DNA from 2 places in the Streptomyces sp. NPDC051569 genome. Region 1 is predicted to be linked to the other one. Evidence: riboswitches for the same ligand, from Rfam matches in the RefSeq annotation. Region 1 holds a riboswitch; the other holds the start of a gene.

Region 1 (4,157 bases):
GACTTCGGCCCGGGCTTCTGGGCCGGCGGCGGGGCGGGCCGCAATCCCGGCCGAGGGCCGCGCCCCGGTGGGCGGCGGATGGTGCTCTATCTGCCCGTCGTGCTGATCCTCGCCGGGCTGATCTTCGACTTCGCGACCCCGGCCCGTTTCACCGCCGCACCACTCTTCGCCGCCGCGCCGCTCGTCGCCGCGCCGTTCTATCCCCTGCTGGGGACGATCCTGGTCGCCTCGGTCTCGCTCGCCGCGGAATTGGGCGTCGAGGTCTACAACAACGCGCTGGGAAGAGCCGAATCGCTCACCGAGCTGCTCACGGTGGTGATCGTCTCCGTTCTCGCGATCTTCATCAACGGGGTCGTACGCCGCAGCGGCGCGAGACTCGCCTCCGCGCGCATCATCGCCGAGACCGCGCAGCGCGCTGTGCTGCCCAGACCCGCCGAGCGGATCGGCGGGCTGCGGGTCGCCGCGCGGTACGAGGCGGCGCAGGAGGGCGCGTTCATCGGCGGTGACCTGTTCGCCGTCCAGGACACGCCGTACGGGGTGCGCCTGGTGGTCGGGGACGTACGGGGGAAGGGGCTTGAGGCCGTCGAAGCGGTGGCCGTCCTCATCGGGACGTTCCGGGAGGCGGCCGAGCAGGAGAGTTCGCTCGAAGGGGTCGCGCAGCGGCTGGAGCGTGCCCTGACCCGTGAGGGGACGCGCCGCGACGGGCTGGACGCCTTCGAGGGGTTCACGACCGCCGTGCTCGCGGAGATCCCGTACGGCGAGGGTGTCGTACGGCTGGTGAACCGGGGGCACCCCGAGCCGCTGATGATGACCGGCGACGGGGATGTGCGGATGCTGGCACCGACCAATGCAGCCCTGCCGCTCGGGATGAGCGAACTGGGGGCGTGGCCGGACCGGGCGGAGCAGGCCGAGTACCCCAGCGGTTCGACGCTGCTCTTCTACACGGACGGGCTCACCGAGGCGCGCAACAGTCAGGGGGTCTTCTACCTCCCGCGTGAGCGGCTCACCGGGCAGACCTTCCAGGGGCCCGACGAACTGCTGCAGGAGCTGATCGACGACGTACGCCTGCACACGGGCGGCGGTAATCAGGACGACATGGCGCTGCTGGCGGTCAGCAGGCCCGACGAGGGGCGGCGGGAGCGGCCCGGCATGCCGACCGTCGCGCCCGCGCCCGCCACCCCCATCGCGCCTGTCATCCCGTGACGCGCCTGACGGGGCCCTGCGCCTGACGGGGCCCGACTCCTGGCGAGGGGCGCTGAGCCGGACGAGGGGCGCCGCGCCTGATGCCGGGCCCCTTCAGGCCCGACGGCCCGGGGGCCGCTTGCGGCTCTGATGCCTCTGGCGCCCCGCCACCGTCGGTAATGATCGGCTCTCCCTCCGCATAACATATGACACACCGTCAGAGGGGACGAGGAGAGCGAGGGGCTTTCGACTCGTCCACTTTCCTTCGTGAATATCCGGGTATGTCCGATGCGAAGTTGTTAATGATCATCGGGAATGGCTTGGAATAAGGCCCGACTCTCTATTAACGTTCGATAACGCAGCGCGGTCGTCCCTGCCGTCGTCGGACGGCGCCGCGCGCATGCGCCGAATCCCGCAAGGGAACCGGGGAACCAACAATTGGGGTGAATCGGGTGCTTTTCGCTGCCCTGCGCGGCGTGCGCTCGTAGGAGACCTTCCTGCTCCGAACCCGTCAGCTAACCCGGTAGGCGAGAAGGAAGGAAAGGAGAGCGCCCGCGTGGCGTCCAACCAGCCTGCCCCCGAAGCACCCTTCGAAACATATTCTTTCGAAACTCCGCCTTTCGGCAACGAGACGGACCGGCAGGTGGGGGAGTGGAACCCCACCGAGGAGTCCCTCCGCCCCGTACGCGGCAGACACCGCGTCGCCAAGCGCGGCGGCATAGCCCGCAACGGAATCGCCCGCAGCTCCACGGTCCTCGGGGTCGGCGTCTTCGCCGCCGTCGGCGCGGGCGGCATGGCCACCGCGCAGGACAAGCCCGCGGTCTCGATCTCCCTGCCCGACACGATCACCAACCACCTTCCGGACGCCGCGTCGCTGCCCGGCATGGGCGCGCTGATGGCCCACGACGCCGAACCGGACACCCCGCTCGCCGCCGCCCCGCTCACCACGGCGGGTATCACCAGCGCCGACGCCGAGCAGGGCGCCACCGACGCGGGCGAGGCCCTGCGCGCCCGGATCCTCCAGCAGGCCGACCAGCAGCAGGCCGAGGCCGACGCACTGCGGAAGTCGGCCGCCGAGACGGCCGCCGCGGAGAAGGCCGCCGCCGAGGCCAAGCAACAGCAGACCGACGCCGAGAAGAAGGCCGAGGCCGCGAAGAAGAAGGCGGAGGCCGAAGCCAAGGCCAAGGCCGAGGCGGAGCGACTGGCCAAGCTGGCCCTGAGCTACGTCCTCCCGACCTCCTCGTACACGATCACCTCCACCTTCGGCGAGGCCGGCTCCATGTGGTCCTCCGGGTACCACACGGGCCTGGACTTCGCCGCACCGACGGGCACGCCGGTCAAGGCCGTGCACAGCGGCACGGTCACGTCGGCCGGCTGGTCGGGCTCCTACGGCTACCGCACGGTCCTGGAGCTGGATGACGGTACGGAGATCTGGTACTGCCACCAGTCCTCGATGACCGTCAGCGCCGGGCAGCAGGTCACCACGGGCGAGGTCATCGGCCGCGTCGGCGCGACCGGCAACGTGACAGGCCCGCACCTGCACCTCGAAGTCCACACGCCGGGCGGTACGGGCATCGACCCGACGGCCTGGCTGCGCGACAAGGGGCTCACCCCCTAAGAGCAAGGGACTCACCCCCTGACAGCCCTGACAGCCCTGACGGCTCCGGCGTCCACCTCCGGACACCGGAGCCGACGGCTTTCCCCCTGCCGTGACGGCCGGACGGATGCCGTGACGGCCGGGCGGAATAGGGCCGGTCCGGGCGGGCGTTGATCAACTCATGACTGATCTTCGCAAGCTGGGCTCCTCCGATCTTCAGGTCTTCCCACTCGCCCTCGGCGGCAACGTCTTCGGCTGGACCGCCGACGAGGCGCAGTCCTTCGCCGTGCTGGACGGGTACGCCGCCGCGGGCGGCAACTTCGTCGACACCGCCGACACGTACTCCTCCTGGGTGGAGGGCCACGAGGGCGGCGAGTCCGAGACGGTCCTCGGCGACTGGATGGCCTCGCGCGGCAACCGCTCCGACGTACTGATCGCCACGAAGGTCGGCAGCCACCCGCGGTACCAGGGCCTCGCGGGGGACACCATCAGGGCCGCCGCCGAGGAGTCGCTGCGCCGGCTCCGTACGGACTACATCGACCTGTACTACACGCACTTCGACGACCCGGGTGTCCCGGTCGAGGAGATCATCACCGCCCTTGACCAGCTGGTCCGGGACGGCAAGGTCCGCGCGATCGCCGCCTCCAACATCAGCCCGGAGCGGCTCACCGCCTCGGTCGAGTTCTCCGAGCGCGAGGGGCTGGCCCGCTACGTCGCACTCCAGCCGCACTACAACCTGGTCTCGCGGGACACGTACGAGGGCGAGCTCCAGGACGTCGCGGCCCGGCACGGTCTCTCCGCCGTGCCGTACTTCGCCCTCGCCTCCGGTTTCCTCACCGGCAAGTACCGCCCCGGGACGACCGTCGACAGCGCGCGTGCCGAGGGGGCGGGCAAGTACCTGGACGACGAGCGTGGTCCCCAGGTCCTCGCCGCGCTGGACCGGATCGCCGGGGCGCGGGGCGCCGAGGTCGCGACCGTCGCGCTGGCCTGGCTGGCGGCGCAGCCGACCGTCGTGGCGCCGCTCGCCTCCGCCAGGACGCCCGAGCAACTGCCCGCGCTGCTGGCCGCCACCGAACTGGAGCTGACGGCGGACGAGCTGGCGGAACTGACCGCCGCGTCCGCCTGACACGTCGTGTGAGGCGAGGAGCGGCTCCGACGAGCGGGACCTGGTCCGGCTCTTACGAGGTCCGGCTCCTCCGGGGTCCGGCTCTGACGAGCAGGACCTAGTACTGCCGGTACGGGTTGTAGCCGTCGTAGTCGATGTACGGCGGCGGCACCCGTACCCGGCCCGTGGCCCGCGCCGCATAGGTCAGCGCGGGCCCGGCTATCTCCTTGCGCTGCCACAGATGGTGCAGCAGCTCCTGCTCGCGCTCGACGA
Region 2 (4,157 bases), on a different contig from region 1:
TGATCCGGCACAGCGGCGGGCCGCGCGGCGGGGTGGCACGCGCCGTGAAGAAGATCCGCGCCTATCTCGCCGAGCTCATCCACCGCAAGAGGGAGAACCCCGGCGACGACCTGATCTCCGATCTGATCCGGTCCAGCGATCACGGCGAACATCTGACCGAGAACGAGGCCGCCGCCATGGCCTTCATCATCCTGTTCGCCGGTTTCGAGACCACGGTGAACCTGATCGGCAACGGCGTGCTCGCCCTGCTGCGCGACCCCGGACAGCGCGAACGGCTCCAGGATTCCCTGCACGCGGGCGAGGGCGAGCTGCTCGCGACGGGCATCGAGGAGTTGCTGCGGTACGACGGGCCGGTGGAGATCGCGACCTGGCGGTTCGCCACCGAGCCGCTGACGCTCGGCGGGCAGCCGATCGCGACGGGCGATCCCGTCCTGGTCGTCCTCGCGGCCGCCAATCGCGACCCCGAGCGCTTCGCGGACGCGGATGTCCTCGACCTCGGGCGGCGCGACAACCAGCATCTCGGATACGGGCACGGCATCCACTACTGCCTCGGTGCGCCGCTCGCCCGGCTGGAGGGGCAGTCGGCGCTCGCGACGCTTCTGACGCGCCTGCCGGACGTCCGGCTCGCGGAGGATCCCGCCGATCTGCGGTGGCGCGGCGGACTCATCATGCGGGGGCTGCGCACGCTGCCGGTGCGGTTCACGCCCACGTCCGGCTGACGCCGCGCCGGCATCCGGCCAACACACGGCCGCAGCGGTGCCGGTGGCGGGCCGGTGCCGAGCCGACGACGGGCCTGCGACGGGCCTGCGCAGAACTGACGCGCCATCAATACCGTGACTTTCATGTGATCTCCGCTGCATCGACTTGTGACAAGCGTTCGAGTACCGCTACGTTCACGACGATCTACACGATCACCACGGCCCGGCGGCCGTCCGCCGCGGCCGTACGGACAGTCACACGGAAGGCAACCGCATGCGCTCCGGGAACGGCAGACACCGTCGGCCTCGCCAGGCCCCCGCTCTGATCGTCGCCGCGGGGGTGACCGGATCGGCCATCGCCATCCCGCTGCTCGGCGCCGGCGCCGCCGGTGCCGCCGACGCCACCACCTGGAACCGCGTCGCGGACTGCGAGACCGGTGGCATGTGGAGCGCGGACCTCGGCAACGGGTACTACGGAGGGCTCCAGCTGTCCCAGCAGACCTGGGACAGCTTCGGCGGCGCGCAGTACGCCGCCCGCGCCGACCTCGCGAGCCGCGCCCAGCAGATCTCGATAGCGGAGAAGGTGCTCGCCGCCCAGGGGCCGAAGGCCTGGGCGAGCTGCGCGCCGCTCTCGGGCCTGACGAACGACGGCACCCTGCCCGACGTCAACCCCGGCTCCGTGCCCCGGGGCGCCGAGACCGCGCCGGAGAGCCGGAGCACCGGCGCCGCGGCGTCCACCCCCTCACCGGGCGCGAGCACCGGCGGCGACAGTGCGACGGGCACCGGCACGGGTACGAAGGGGTCGGCGGACGAGCGGACCGGATCCGGTTCCTCCACGGCGCCCACCTCCGGAGCCTCGGGCGCGACGGACGCCACCGGCCAGGACGACAGCGATCCGGCCACGGGCAAGCACCGTGGCACGGCCGCCCCGAACGATGCCACATCCGACAATACGGACGAAGAGCGCGAATCCGGCCGCCATGCCTCACGAGGTGACGGATCGGCACGAGGGTCCGAAAACGTCACGGATGGCATCGCGGGCGGCATCACGGACGGCGTGACGGATGGCTCGACGGACGCCATCACCGGCGGCGGCACCGGCGCGGCGGACGCCGCCGACGCCCCCTACACCGTCCTCCCCGGCGACTCCCTCTGGAACATCGCGGACCAGCAGAAGGTGTCCGGCGGCTGGACCGCGATCTACGAGGCGAACAAGGACACCGTCGGCTCCGACCCCGACCTCATCCTCCCTGGCCAGAGCCTTGATCTCGGCGTGAAGTAAGGCCGCTCCCACGGGCACTTAGAGACCCTATGTCCACTTCTGTACGAGTGAGACAAGGGTCTCTTTGCCGTAACTAGGGCCTTTTGGCCCCCCGGTTGGCCCGATCCCCCGCCCACCTGCGGAAACAACCGGCTCACGGTGGGGGGTACGGGCGATTTTTCCCGGATGTTCTTCTTTGAACAACCGGTGGGCCTGTGATTACGGTCTGAACCGCTCGCACCGCGGGCCCCTTCGACCGGCACGCCGAATCCTGCCGTCGGCCGAGGGAGTAGTCGTCGCGTCAAGCGCCGAAGGCAGGAGCGGGGGACCCAAGGTTCGCTGCCGTTCACGGCCGTCGAGAGACGGCCGGTGACCGGCTCGGGGTGGAGCCGCGTGTGCAAGCACGCGGCCGGGCAACTCACTTGGCCCGAACCCGACAGCTGACCTCGTAGGCGTCGGTGAGGAGAACTTCATGCAGCTGCGTTCCGTCAAGGCCAAGCACGCCCGTCCGTCCAAGGCCTTCCGCTACGCCACGCTCGCCGGCATCACCGGTGCCGCTCTCGCGGCCCCGCTGTTCGCCACCACGTCCGCCTCCGCCGCGACCACCTCCGAGTGGGACCGGGTCGCCCAGTGCGAGTCCACCGGCAACTGGTCCATCAACACGGGCAACGGTTTCTACGGCGGCCTCCAGTTCACCTCGTCCACCTGGGCCGCGTACGGCGGCACCGCCTACGCGCCCCGCGCCGACCTGGCGTCCAAGTCCCAGCAGATAACCATCGCCGAGAAGGTCCTGGCCGGTCAGGGCAAGGGCGCCTGGCCGAGCTGTGGCGTGAACCTGTCCAACGCCGCGTACACCGGCGGATCCGCCGGCTCCGGCACGCAGGAGCAGGCCCAGCCGAAGCCGCAGCGCACCCAGCAGGCCGCCCCCCAGCGGCAGGCGCAGGCGCCGCAGCCCACCCGCACCACCGAGCAGCACGCCTCGCGCGGCGCGAGCCGCCCCACCACGATCAAGAAGGGCGACGGCGACTACAAGGTCAAGTCCGGCGACACCCTTTCGAAGATCGCCGCCTCGCACCACGTCAAGGGCGGCTGGAAGAAGCTGTTCGACCTGAACAAGGACATCGTCCGCGACGCCGATGTGATCTTCCCGGGTCAGCGGCTGCACCTCAGCTGACCCGTTCCCGGCCGGTCACCCCATTCCCGGCCGGCCACCCCGGCCCGGCGCGACGCCCCCGATCGCGCCGGGCCGGGGTTTCGCGTACCGGGCGGAATCCCGCGTACCGGGCGGTGCGCGTTTCCCGGTGCGCGTGTCCGGACGCGCGTCCGGGCGCGGGCCCCGTCCACACCGTGGGTGTTATGTCCGTTCCGGCCGTGATGGGGGCCTCTTTTCGTCCCATCGGGCGGGCACCGGCAGGCCGGAGACCCCGGGCCCGTTAGGCTCATGTCGCAAGGCCAAGAGACCCTGCACTTCAAGCGTCACATCCCAGAAGGAGATGCTCGTGCCGTCCATCGACGTCGTCGTAGCCCGGGAAATCCTCGACTCCCGAGGCAACCCCACGGTCGAGGTCGAGGTCGGCCTCGACGACGGCAGCACGGGTCGTGCTGCTGTCCCCTCCGGTGCCTCCACCGGTGCGTTCGAGGCCCTTGAGCTCCGCGACGGTGACCAGAACCGCTACCAGGGCAAGGGTGTCGAGAAGGCAGTCCTCGCCGTCATCGAGCAGATCGGCCCCGAGCTGGTCGGCTACGACGCCACCGAGCAGCGCCTGATCGACCAGGCCATGTTCGACCTGGACGCCACCCCGGACAAGTCGTCGCTCGGCGCCAACGCCATCCTCGGCGTCTCCCTCGCCGTCGCGCACGCCGCCTCCGAGGCGTCCGACCTGCCGCTCTTCCGCTACCTGGGCGGCCCGAACGCGCACCTGCTGCCCGTTCCGATGATGAACATCCTGAACGGTGGGTCGCACGCCGACTCCAACGTCGACATCCAGGAATTCATGATCGCCCCGATCGGCGCGGAGTCCTTCTCCGAGGCGCTGCGCTGGGGTGCCGAGGTCTACCACACCCTCAAGAAGGTCCTGAAGCAGAAGGGCCTGTCCACCGGCCTCGGCGACGAGGGCGGCTTCGCGCCGAACCTGGAGTCCAACCGCGCCGCGCTGGACCTCATCCTTGAGGCCATCAAGGAAGCCGGCTACACCCCG

The links. A riboswitch is a leader RNA that binds a small molecule or an ion and turns the genes downstream of it on or off. The one in region 1 is predicted to bind cyclic di-AMP.
Region 2: another riboswitch for cyclic di-AMP. It lies ahead of ACIBAE_RS20190 (transglycosylase family protein); the one in region 1 lies ahead of ACIBAE_RS24015 (M23 family metallopeptidase).

Annotation. Positions count from the first base shown of each region.
Region 1 is NZ_JBITDJ010000019.1:115,020-119,176, forward strand. It holds gene ACIBAE_RS24010 (PP2C family protein-serine/threonine phosphatase) at 79-1,203, shown strand; cyclic di-AMP (ydaO/yuaA leader) riboswitch at 1,576-1,727, shown strand; gene ACIBAE_RS24015 (M23 family metallopeptidase) at 1,739-2,800, shown strand; gene ACIBAE_RS24020 (aldo/keto reductase) at 2,961-3,905, shown strand; gene ACIBAE_RS24025 (PrsW family intramembrane metalloprotease) at 4,003-4,157, opposite strand, start outside.
Region 2 is NZ_JBITDJ010000014.1:58,945-63,101, forward strand. It holds gene ACIBAE_RS20180 (cytochrome P450) at 1-719, shown strand, start outside; gene ACIBAE_RS20185 (transglycosylase family protein) at 973-1,980, shown strand; cyclic di-AMP (ydaO/yuaA leader) riboswitch at 2,256-2,429, shown strand; gene ACIBAE_RS20190 (transglycosylase family protein) at 2,432-3,133, shown strand; gene eno (phosphopyruvate hydratase) at 3,453-4,157, shown strand, end outside.